DNA from 2 places in the Macrococcus psychrotolerans genome. Region 1 is predicted to be linked to the other one. Evidence: riboswitches for the same ligand, from Rfam matches in the RefSeq annotation. Region 1 holds a riboswitch; the other holds the start of a gene.
What was found. A riboswitch is a leader RNA that binds a small molecule or an ion and turns the genes downstream of it on or off. The one in region 1 is predicted to bind lysine.

Region 1 (5,114 bases):
GCAACACCTGTTCCTTTAAAGTGTACGTTCATAATTTCACTCCTTATCGATTTAATTGATGCGTATGAATCTGTCCTAGAATTTGAACCGCATTCAGTGCTGCGCCTTTTAGAAGGTTATCGGCAGTACACCAGATATGGAAGGAATTCTCTAATGAGTCATCTCTTCTGATTCGTCCTACATAAACATGATCAGTTCCTGTCGCTGTAATCGCCATAGGGTATTCATTGTCCTGTGGATTATCTATAAGCACGACTGAATCGTCATTTTCGAAGAGCTGTTTTATCTCTTCAACTGTAGCTTCTTTATCAAGTGTGACATTGATTGCAACTGAATGGCTATCCTGAACTGGGATTCTGACACAAGTTGCTGTCACCTTTACATCTTGTAATCCAAGAATCTTCTTCGTCTCATCAATCATCTTCTGTTCTTCTTTTGTGTATCCACTGTCTAAGAATACATCGATATGAGGTAAAGCATTGTTATAGATAGGGTGGGGATAGTTTGTCGGTGCAATCCCTTGTGCGCCATTTTTAAGATCATTGATGCCTGCGACACCGCTTCCTGACACTGCTTGATAAGTTGTGTAGGCGACGCGTCTAATACCATATTTATCTTGCAGTGGTTTAAGAGGTACGACAGACTGAATCGTAGAACAGTTCGGATTAGCGATAATTTTACGTTTAAGTTTAGGTGAATTAACTTCAGGAACAATGAGGTCGATATCCTCATGCATTCTAAAAGCACTTGAATTATCTATTACGATGCTGCCTGCTGATTCAAAGATAGGTGAAAAACGTTCACTTGTAGCACCGCCTGCACTCATAAGCACAAAATCAAATTTCTGGTCTGCTTCTTCTTCAGTCAAAGCTCTTACTGTATAAGTCTTGCCTTGATATTCCATAGATTTACCGGCTGAACGCGGTGAGGAATATAATACGAGTTCATTAAATGGAATCTGCTTTCTTTCTAAAACTTCAAGCATTTTTTGTCCGACTAAACCTGTAGCACCTACAACTGCAATTTTATACATAATTGACTCTCCTTAATTTTATATATTAAATACTTTACATAATGACTGTACTGCATGTTCACCGTTTTCTTTATCTATAACATATGAAATTGATATTTCACTTGTTGTTACCTGATAGAAGGGGATTTCATTATGAATCAATGATTTAAATACCTTTGATGCAACGCCGCTCATATCTCTCATACCTGAACCGATAACAGAAAGCTTTGCATACGTTGAACGCGACTGATGGCTGATAGCCGGGTAGTTTGTACTTAATCTATTAAAAATACGTTCAATCTGTAACTTATCTGTGTCTTTCATTGTGAATGAAATTTGAAGGCCATCTAAGTTTACGATTTGAGATATCATATCGATATTGACTTCTTCTTGTTCTAATTCATCAAATAATTGATTTAATAATTTCGTATCATTCATCGGGTAGCTTAGTGTCACATACTCCATATCGTTATCTAAGGCGACACCAGTCACTGCTTTTTTCTCGAGTATTTGGTCTTTTGGCATAATCCAGGTTCCTCTCTCATTCGATAAAGTTTTTCCGAGATAAATCGGAATATTATAGTTTCTAGCAATTTCAACACTTCTTGTCTCAAGTACTCCAGATCCGAGAGAGGAGAGTTCCATCATCTCTTCAAAGCTTAACTCATCTATATGTCTTGTCTCAGGATAGATACGTGGGTCTGTTCCAAAGACACCTGTAACGTCTGTATAAATTTCACAAGGAGCGCTTAACGCTGCTGCTAGTGCTACCGCCGTAGTATCACTACCACCACGGCCGAGCGTAGTAATTTCATCCTGTTCATTTATACCTTGAAACCCTGCGATAATGATAACATCATGTGATTTGAAATTTTCAATGAGCTTCTGATCATTAATTTCAGTAATCTTACTTTTAAGATAATGTCCTTTCGTGCGAATGCCCGCCTGACTACCGGTCATCGCAATAGATGCAACGTGTAGATCATGCAATATAATCGATAAGTAAGAGATGGTCTGCTGTTCTCCAGTAGTAAGCAGCATCGCTAATGCACTTTCTTTCGGTGTACTAGAGATTGAACTGACATTTCTCATAAGGTCATCTGTAGTTTTTCCCATTGCAGAAACGACGACAACTAGTTTTTCATTATTTTCTGTGCGTTCCTTTAAGTAATTAGCGACTGTGCTAATCTTATCGAAATCACTAACTGATGTACCTCCAAACTTTAATATACGAATGTTTGATTGAGTTATTTGATTATGCAATTAAAATCCCCCTATGGCATCTGCAACAAAAAAACAAGCCCGGATATGCTCCGGGCTTGTTAACGTTTATATACAAGCGATGCACTCCATTATAGTAATATAATGACAGATTCCTAGCTCTTAACCTGTGAATCCAACACTATATATGCTGCAACATAATATAGCGTTTCGGCATCGCACCCTTTCCATAACTTATTGCAGTAGGGTAGTTATGTACTCATGATTGATGCGCCTCATCTGTTTCTTTATTAAGTTATGAATATAATCATACAAAAAGTATTCTGAATTGTAAAGTATTTTTAGAAAATTATTTTAATACGCCTTGTTCCTTTAAGTATTCTTCATAAGTGATCTCTTTTGATAGACCACCAGTTACATTTAAGTCGATGACACGGTTAGCGATAGTATTGATGAATTCAAAGTCATGTGAAGTAAAGATGATTGAGCCTTTAAATGCTTTAAGGCCATCATTTACTGCAGTGATACTTTCTAAGTCGAGGTGGTTTGTTGGTTCATCTAATAATAATACGTTTGCACTAGACAACATCATCTTACTTAACATACAACGTACTTTCTCTCCACCTGATAATACGGTTGCTTTCTTGCGAACTTCTTCACCTGAGAAAAGCATACGTCCTAGGAAACCACGTAAGAATGTTTCAGTTTGTTCTTCTGGTGGAGCATACTGACGTAACCATTCTACAAGGTCAATGTTTTTGCCATCAAAGTATTCAGAGTTATCTTTTGGTAAATACGTCTGACTTGTAGTGACACCCCATTTATAAGTACCTTCATCAGGCTCCATTTCTCCGGCCAAGATTTTTAGTAATGTTGTCTTAGCAATCTCTGAATCACCGACAAGCACAGCTTTATCATTTGGATTCATTGTGAATGAAATGTTATCTAAGACCTTAACGCCATCAATTGATTTTGATAATCCTTGCACTTGAAGCAGCTCATTACCGATTTCGCGTTCAGGTTTAAAGTTAACGAATGGGTACTTACGACTTGATGGCTGGATGTCGTCAAGTTCAATTTTTTCAAGCATCTTCTTACGGCTCGTTGCTTGCTTAGATTTTGATGCGTTTGCTGAGAAACGTGCAACGAAATCTTGAAGTTCTTTAATTTTTTCTTCTTTCTTCTTGTTTGAATCCTGTAACATTTGCTGTGCAAGTTCACTCGACTGATACCAGAAGTCATAGTTACCAACATAGATCTTAATCTTACCGTAGTCAAGATCAGCAATATGCGTACATACGTTGTTCAAGAAGTGACGGTCATGGGATACTACGATCACAGTGTTCTCAAAGTTGATTAAAAATTCTTCTAACCAGCTGATGGCAGGGATATCAAGCCCGTTCGTCGGCTCATCCAGTAATAATACATCAGGTTCACCAAATAGTGCCTGTGCTAAGAGCACTTTGATCTTCTGATTGTTTTCAAGCTCTGACATTTTCTTTTCGTGCAGATCGTCTTTAATACCGAGTCCAGAGAGTAATACTTGTGCATCACTTTCTGCAGTCCAGCCTCCCATTTCACCAAATTCGCCTTCAAGTTCAGCTGCGCGCATACCATCTTCATCCGAAAAGTCAGGTTTCATGTAGATTTCATCTTTTTCCTTCATTACAGTCCATAATCTTTCGTTCCCACGAAGTACGACGTCTAATACGCGTTCCTCTTCATAAGCAAAGTGATCCTGTTTTAAAACAGATAAACGCTCATCTTTTCCTAATGAAACGTGGCCTGTCTGTGAATCAATTTCACCAGATAGGATTTTTAAAAAAGTTGATTTTCCGGCACCATTTGCACCGATTAAACCATAACAGTTGCCTGGAGTAAATTTAATGTTTACATCCTCGAATAACTTTCTATCGCCGAAACGTAAACTTACATTAGATACTTGTAACATGTATGATCTCCTTTATAATTATTTCGCGTAAATTATACCATATTTGGATAACAAATTTGCATTCCATATTCAATAATAGCATGCTTTCCGGTACATTTATACATTAACAGACTATATTTTAATTATGTGTTATAATAAGTAATTGATAAAGGCAGAGCCTTAAAGGAGAGACATATGGAACAAAAACAATTATCAGGAAGTATCGACTTCCTTCGTGTAGACCGTTTAGAAGGATCTACTTATTATTTATTAGGACCAAACAGCGAAGAAGTAAAGCTCAATGCATCTGAAGTATTAGAGGGTGATGAGCTAGAAATCGGCGAAGATTATTCATTTTTCGTTTATCCAGGTCGTACTGGCGATCTATTTGCAACACAAAACATACCTGATATCTCAACAGATCGTTATGATTGGGTAAAGGTTATCAAAAAAGACCGTGATGGTGTAACCGTAGATATCGGTATACCACGTGAGATCATCATCCCTTGGGAAGATCTTCCCAAATTAAAAGAAGTGTGGCCTGAGGCAGGAGATGAAGTATTTGCATGTTTACGCGTTGACCGAAATGATCAGTTATATGGTCGTCTTGCAAGTGAAACGATTGTAGATACGATGTATACAGCGGCGCCTGAAACATTACTTCATACAACGATTACAGCACATCCTTATCGACTCTTACGTGTCGGCACATTTTTACTATCAAAAGAAGGGTATAAAATCTTCGTACATGAATCAGAACGACGTAGCGAACCACGTCTTGGTGAAGCTGTAGAAGTACGTATCATTGGTCATAAAGAAGATGGGATATTAAACGGCTCATTTTTACCACTTGCGCATGAACGTATGGATGATGATTCTGAAATGATCTTAACGATGCTGAATGAGTATGGCGGGGAGCTTCCGTTTTCTGATAAATCAGATCCTGAAGCG
Region 2 (5,114 bases), 310 kb from region 1:
TGAAGTGCTTGGACCTATTCTCAACCACCGTATGATGAACAATATGCCGACATTCTTTAGTTCAAATTTCGATTTCAAAGAATTATCTCATCATTTATCAATGACAAAGCATGGTGCTGAACAGACGAAAGCAATGCGTATTATGGAGCGCATCGAGACATTAAGTGATGCTTATATGTTATCAGGTAAAAACTATAGACGTGAAAAATAAAATTTGAAAATCCCGACAATATGTGTATAATATTAGGTAACAAACAACAGAAATGTTCGTCTATATGAATAACATCATAAGGATAAGACGATGATTCCTTAATTTATAGAGAGCTGATGGTGGTGAGAATCAGCATTTAAGATCATTTGTTACTCCCTTATGTTCATGATAGTTAATCGCTATCCGGCTCAAGACCGTTATCTTATGTAGAGTTGCTGAGCAATCAGTAATTAGGGTGGTACCGCGAATAGACTTCGTCCCTTTTGGGATGGGGTCTTTTTGTTGTTTAAAATAAAATAAAAAAGTGAGGCGTTTTGAATGAGTGAAATTAATATTAAATTTCCAGATGGTAATGTAAAAAGTTTTGAGGCTGGCGTTACAACTGAAGATATTGCAGGTTCAATCAGTCCTGGTTTAAAGAAGAAAGCTTTAGCAGGAAAATTTAATGGACAAATGGTTGATTTATCAACAGCACTTGAAACAGATGGAGACATCGAAATCATCACGCCTGAGTCTCCTGAAGGTATTGAAGTATTACGTCATTCAACTGCCCATTTAATGGCTCAAGCGCTAAAGCGTATGTATGGTAATGTGCATTTCGGTGTAGGTCCTGTTATTGAAGAAGGTTTCTACTATGATATCGATACAGAGCATAAGATCTCTAGTGAAGACCTACCTGAAATTGAAAAGACGATGCGACAAATTGTCGGAGAGAATATCAAGATTGAGAGACGTGTTGTCAGTCGTGAAGAAGCGAAGAAGATTTTCGCTGATGATCCATACAAACAGGAACTAATCGATGCAATCCCTGAAGATGAGAATGTCACTATCTATTCGCAAGGAGAGTTTACAGATCTTTGTCGAGGTGTGCATGTGCCTTCAACTGCTAAGATAAAAGAATTCAAGCTATTATCAACTGCTGGTGCGTATTGGAGAGGTGATGCAGATAACAAGATGCTGCAGCGTATTTATGGTACTGCATTCTTCGATAAAAAAGCGCTGAAAGCACATCTGAAGATTCTTGAAGAACGCAAAGAACGTGATCATCGTAAAATCGGTAAGGAGCTGGAGCTCTTTACAACAAATCAGCTTGTAGGTGCAGGTTTACCGTTATGGTTACCAAATGGTGCAACAATTCGACGTGAATTAGAGCGTTATATCGTGGATAAAGAAGTTGCACTTGGTTATGATCATGTATACACACCGATTATGGGATCGGTTGATCTGTATAAGACGAGTGGTCACTGGGATCATTATCAAGAAGATATGTTCCCTCCGATGGAAATGGACAACGAAGCGCTTGTACTACGCCCGATGAACTGTCCACACCATATGATGGTATACAAGAATAAACCACATTCATATCGTGAATTACCAATACGTATCGCAGAACTTGGTATGATGCATCGCTATGAAGCGAGTGGAGCGGTAAGCGGGTTACAGCGTGTGCGTGGTATGACATTGAATGATGCGCATATATTCGTTCGTCCTGACCAGATTAAAGAAGAATTTATTCGCGTCGTTCAGCTTGTTATCGATGTGTATAAAGACTTTAAGTTCCAAGACTATAAGTTCCGTCTAAGTTATCGTGATCCAGAAGATACTGAAAAGTACTTCCAGGATGATGAAATGTGGGAACGTGCACAATTGATGCTTAAAGAAGCGGTAGATGAAATGGGACTGGATTATGAGGAGGCGCCAGGAGAAGCCGCATTCTATGGTCCTAAATTAGATGTACAGGTTAAAACAGCTTTAGGTAAAGAGGAGACACTTTCAACTGTACAGCTGGATTTCTTATTACCAGAACGATTTGATCTGGAATATATCGGTAGTGATGGTGAGAAACATCGTCCAGTAGTAATCCACCGTGGTGTGATCTCTACGATGGAGCGCTTCGTTGCTTTCTTAACTGAGGAGTATAAAGGAGCCTATCCATTATGGTTAGCGCCTAATCAGCTTGAGATTATCCCAGTTTCAAATGAGGTACATTATGACTACGCGCGTAAACTCTATGATGAACTGAAATCACAAGGTGTCCGTTGTCATATCGATGACCGCGAAGAAAAGATGGGATACAAGATTCGTGAAGCTCAGATGCATAAAGTTCCTTATCAGATTGTTGTAGGAGATAAAGAAATTGAGCATAATGAAGTGAACGTTCGTCAATATGGTAAGAAAGAATCTAAGACAATCGATCGTGATGATTTCATCTGGTCTATTGTAGATGAGATTCGTCTAAAAAAATAAGCTTGAAAAATTATGATAAGTAATGTATATTTATCATTAACTTAATATTCCTCGTTGAGGTAGAGGTCGCATTGTTTAAGAGTATACTGATGGATACGTCATACACGTAATTGAAACCAGTAGAAAGGAAACGATGCCGAAGAAGCTAAGTGTATGAGCTTAAATTCTGGGCTGTTACTGAATAAGTAACAGACTGTCACACATATTGTGATGCGCTACTAAATGGTAAGAAGAATCATTTATGGATGCATACAATTGTGTGCATCCATTTTTATTTATAGAAGGGAAGTTATTACTTTGTCAGAAAGTACAAATCAAGTACAAAGAAAATTGAAGCAGCGTCATATATCTATGATTGCCATCGGTGGATGTATTGGTACAGGATTATTTATGACCAGTGGAGGAGCTATCCGTGATGCTGGACCCGGTGGGGCGTTACTTGCATTTACAATTATCGGAATTATGGTCTTCTTCTTAATGACATCACTTGGAGAAATGGCAACGTATCTTCCGATTTCAGGAAGTTTTTCAACTTATGCAACACGATTCGTTGATCCGTCACTTGGATTTGCATTAGGCTGGAACTATTGGTTTAACTGGGTGATTACTGTAGCGGCGGATGTGAGTATTGCTGCAAGTGTAATTAAATACTGGGCACCGATGGACTTCTTACCAGGCTGGGCATGGAGTTTAGTCTTTTTAGCCATCATTTTATTTTTGAACACATTATCAGTGCGCGTATATGGTGAAAGTGAGTATTGGTTCGCGATTGTTAAAGTAGTAACAGTTATCTTATTTTTAGGGATTGGTGTACTGACAATCTTCGGAATAATCGGAGGAGAGTATTTAGGGTTCAAAAATTTCACGACTGGTGAAGCACCGTTTCTAGGTCATGGATTAACCGGAAGCTTCTTAACGATTCTTGGTGTATTTTTAGTTGCAGGCTTTAGTTTCCAAGGTACAGAGCTTGTAGGAATTACTGCAGGTGAGTCTGAAGAACCAGAAAAAACGATTCCAAAAGCAATCAAACAAGTATTCTGGAGAATATTAATTTTCTATGTTTTATCTATTCTAGTCATTGGTTTAATCATTCCTTACACAAATCCGAACTTAATGGGAGGAGACAGTGTTGCGAAGTCGCCATTTACATTAGTTTTTGAAAATGCTGGACTTGCGTTTGCAGCGTCATTTATGAATGCTGTTATCTTAACGTCAATTCTCTCAGCGGGTAACAGTGGTATGTATGCTTCAACACGTATGTTATACGCGATGGGTAAAGACGGATTAGCATCCCGTAAATTTTCTGAGACCAATCAGAAAGGGGTTCCGATTCCGAGTTTATTAGCGACCTTCATAGTTGTGCTGATTATCTTCTTAGTTGAACGTGTGGCCAGTGGTGCATATGAATATATCGTTGCGGCAAGTGGATTAACTGGCTTTATCGCCTGGCTCGGTATCGCTATTAGTCATTATAGATTCCGTCGTGCATTTTATGCGCAGAACAAAGATTTATCAGTATTGAAGTATAAAGCAATGTGGTTCCCATTCGGTCCAATCTTTGCATTCATACTATGTCTCTTTGTAATTATTGGTCAGGATACGGACCTGATTATAAATAGAAACTTTGACATGAATGGCTTTATGATTACATATATGGGAATTCCTATTTTCTTAGTATTTTTCTTCTATCATAAACTGAGATATAAAACAAAGAAGATCCCATTAGAAAAAGTTGATTTATCACAAGATACAGATATGAGTAAATATGAAAAAATAGATGTTGACATTGATGCATAACCCTGTTATTATTAAGTCTGTTGAATACGAAACGGACAAGTAGAAGCATCCCGCTTCTCGCCCTGAAGACGCAATAGCAGTTACAGGGTTAAATAACATGGTTAGACATGTCTATTTTTTAGCGGGTGCATAATGCATTCGCTTTTTTGTTTGTCTTCGTAAATCATATAGGAGGTGTCAACCATAGCTAAAGATCAAACTCAAATCAATGACAAAATTCGCGCGAAGGAATTACGTTTAATTGGACATGATGGTGAACAACTTGGTGTTAAAACTAAGTTTGAAGCAATCGAAATTGCAGAACGCGTAAATCTTGATGTTGTTCTTGTTGCACCAAACGCTAAACCACCCGTTGCCAAAATTATGGATTACGGTAAGTTCAAGTTTGAGCAGCAGAAGAAAGATAAAGAAGCACGCAAAAAGCAGAAAGTTGTTACGGTTAAAGAAATTCGTTTAAGTCCTACAATCGAAGATCATGACTTTAATACGAAACTTAAGAATGCACGTAAGTTCTTAGAGAAAGAAGATAAAGTCAAAGTATCTATTCGTTTCCGTGGACGTGCCATTACGCACAAAGAATTCGGTCAGCGTGTATTAGAGAAATTTGCAGAAGAATGTAAAGATCTTGCGACTGTTGAACAAAAACCAAAGATGGATGGACGCTCAATGTTCTTAATGTTAGCGCCTATCGTCGATAAAAAACAAAACTAGGAGGATAAAAACATGCCTAAAATGAAAACTCACCGTGGTGGAGCAAAACGTGTTAAAAGAACTGGTTCAGGGAAATTAAAACGTTCAAGAGCTTACACTTCACATTTATTTGCTAACAAATCAACAAAACAAAAACGTGGATTACGTA

Region 2: another riboswitch for lysine. It lies ahead of QA539_RS07065 (amino acid permease); the one in region 1 lies ahead of QA539_RS05420 (aspartate kinase).

Annotation. Positions count from the first base shown of each region.
Region 1 covers NZ_CP124591.1:1,074,169-1,079,282, reverse strand. Annotated here, with positions in the region: gene dapA (4-hydroxy-tetrahydrodipicolinate synthase) at 1-32, opposite strand, end outside; gene QA539_RS05425 (aspartate-semialdehyde dehydrogenase) at 44-1,033, opposite strand; gene QA539_RS05420 (aspartate kinase) at 1,052-2,275, opposite strand; lysine riboswitch at 2,347-2,520, opposite strand; gene QA539_RS05415 (ABC-F family ATP-binding cassette domain-containing protein) at 2,583-4,184, opposite strand; gene QA539_RS05410 (CvfB family protein) at 4,359-5,114, shown strand, end outside.
Region 2 covers NZ_CP124591.1:1,380,570-1,385,683, reverse strand. Annotated here, with positions in the region: gene dnaI (primosomal protein DnaI) at 1-211, shown strand, start outside; gene thrS (threonine--tRNA ligase) at 530-2,458, shown strand; lysine riboswitch at 2,511-2,684, shown strand; gene QA539_RS07065 (amino acid permease) at 2,810-4,255, shown strand; ribosomal protein L20 leader region at 4,287-4,411, shown strand; gene infC (translation initiation factor IF-3) at 4,430-4,966, shown strand; gene rpmI (50S ribosomal protein L35) at 4,979-5,114, shown strand, end outside.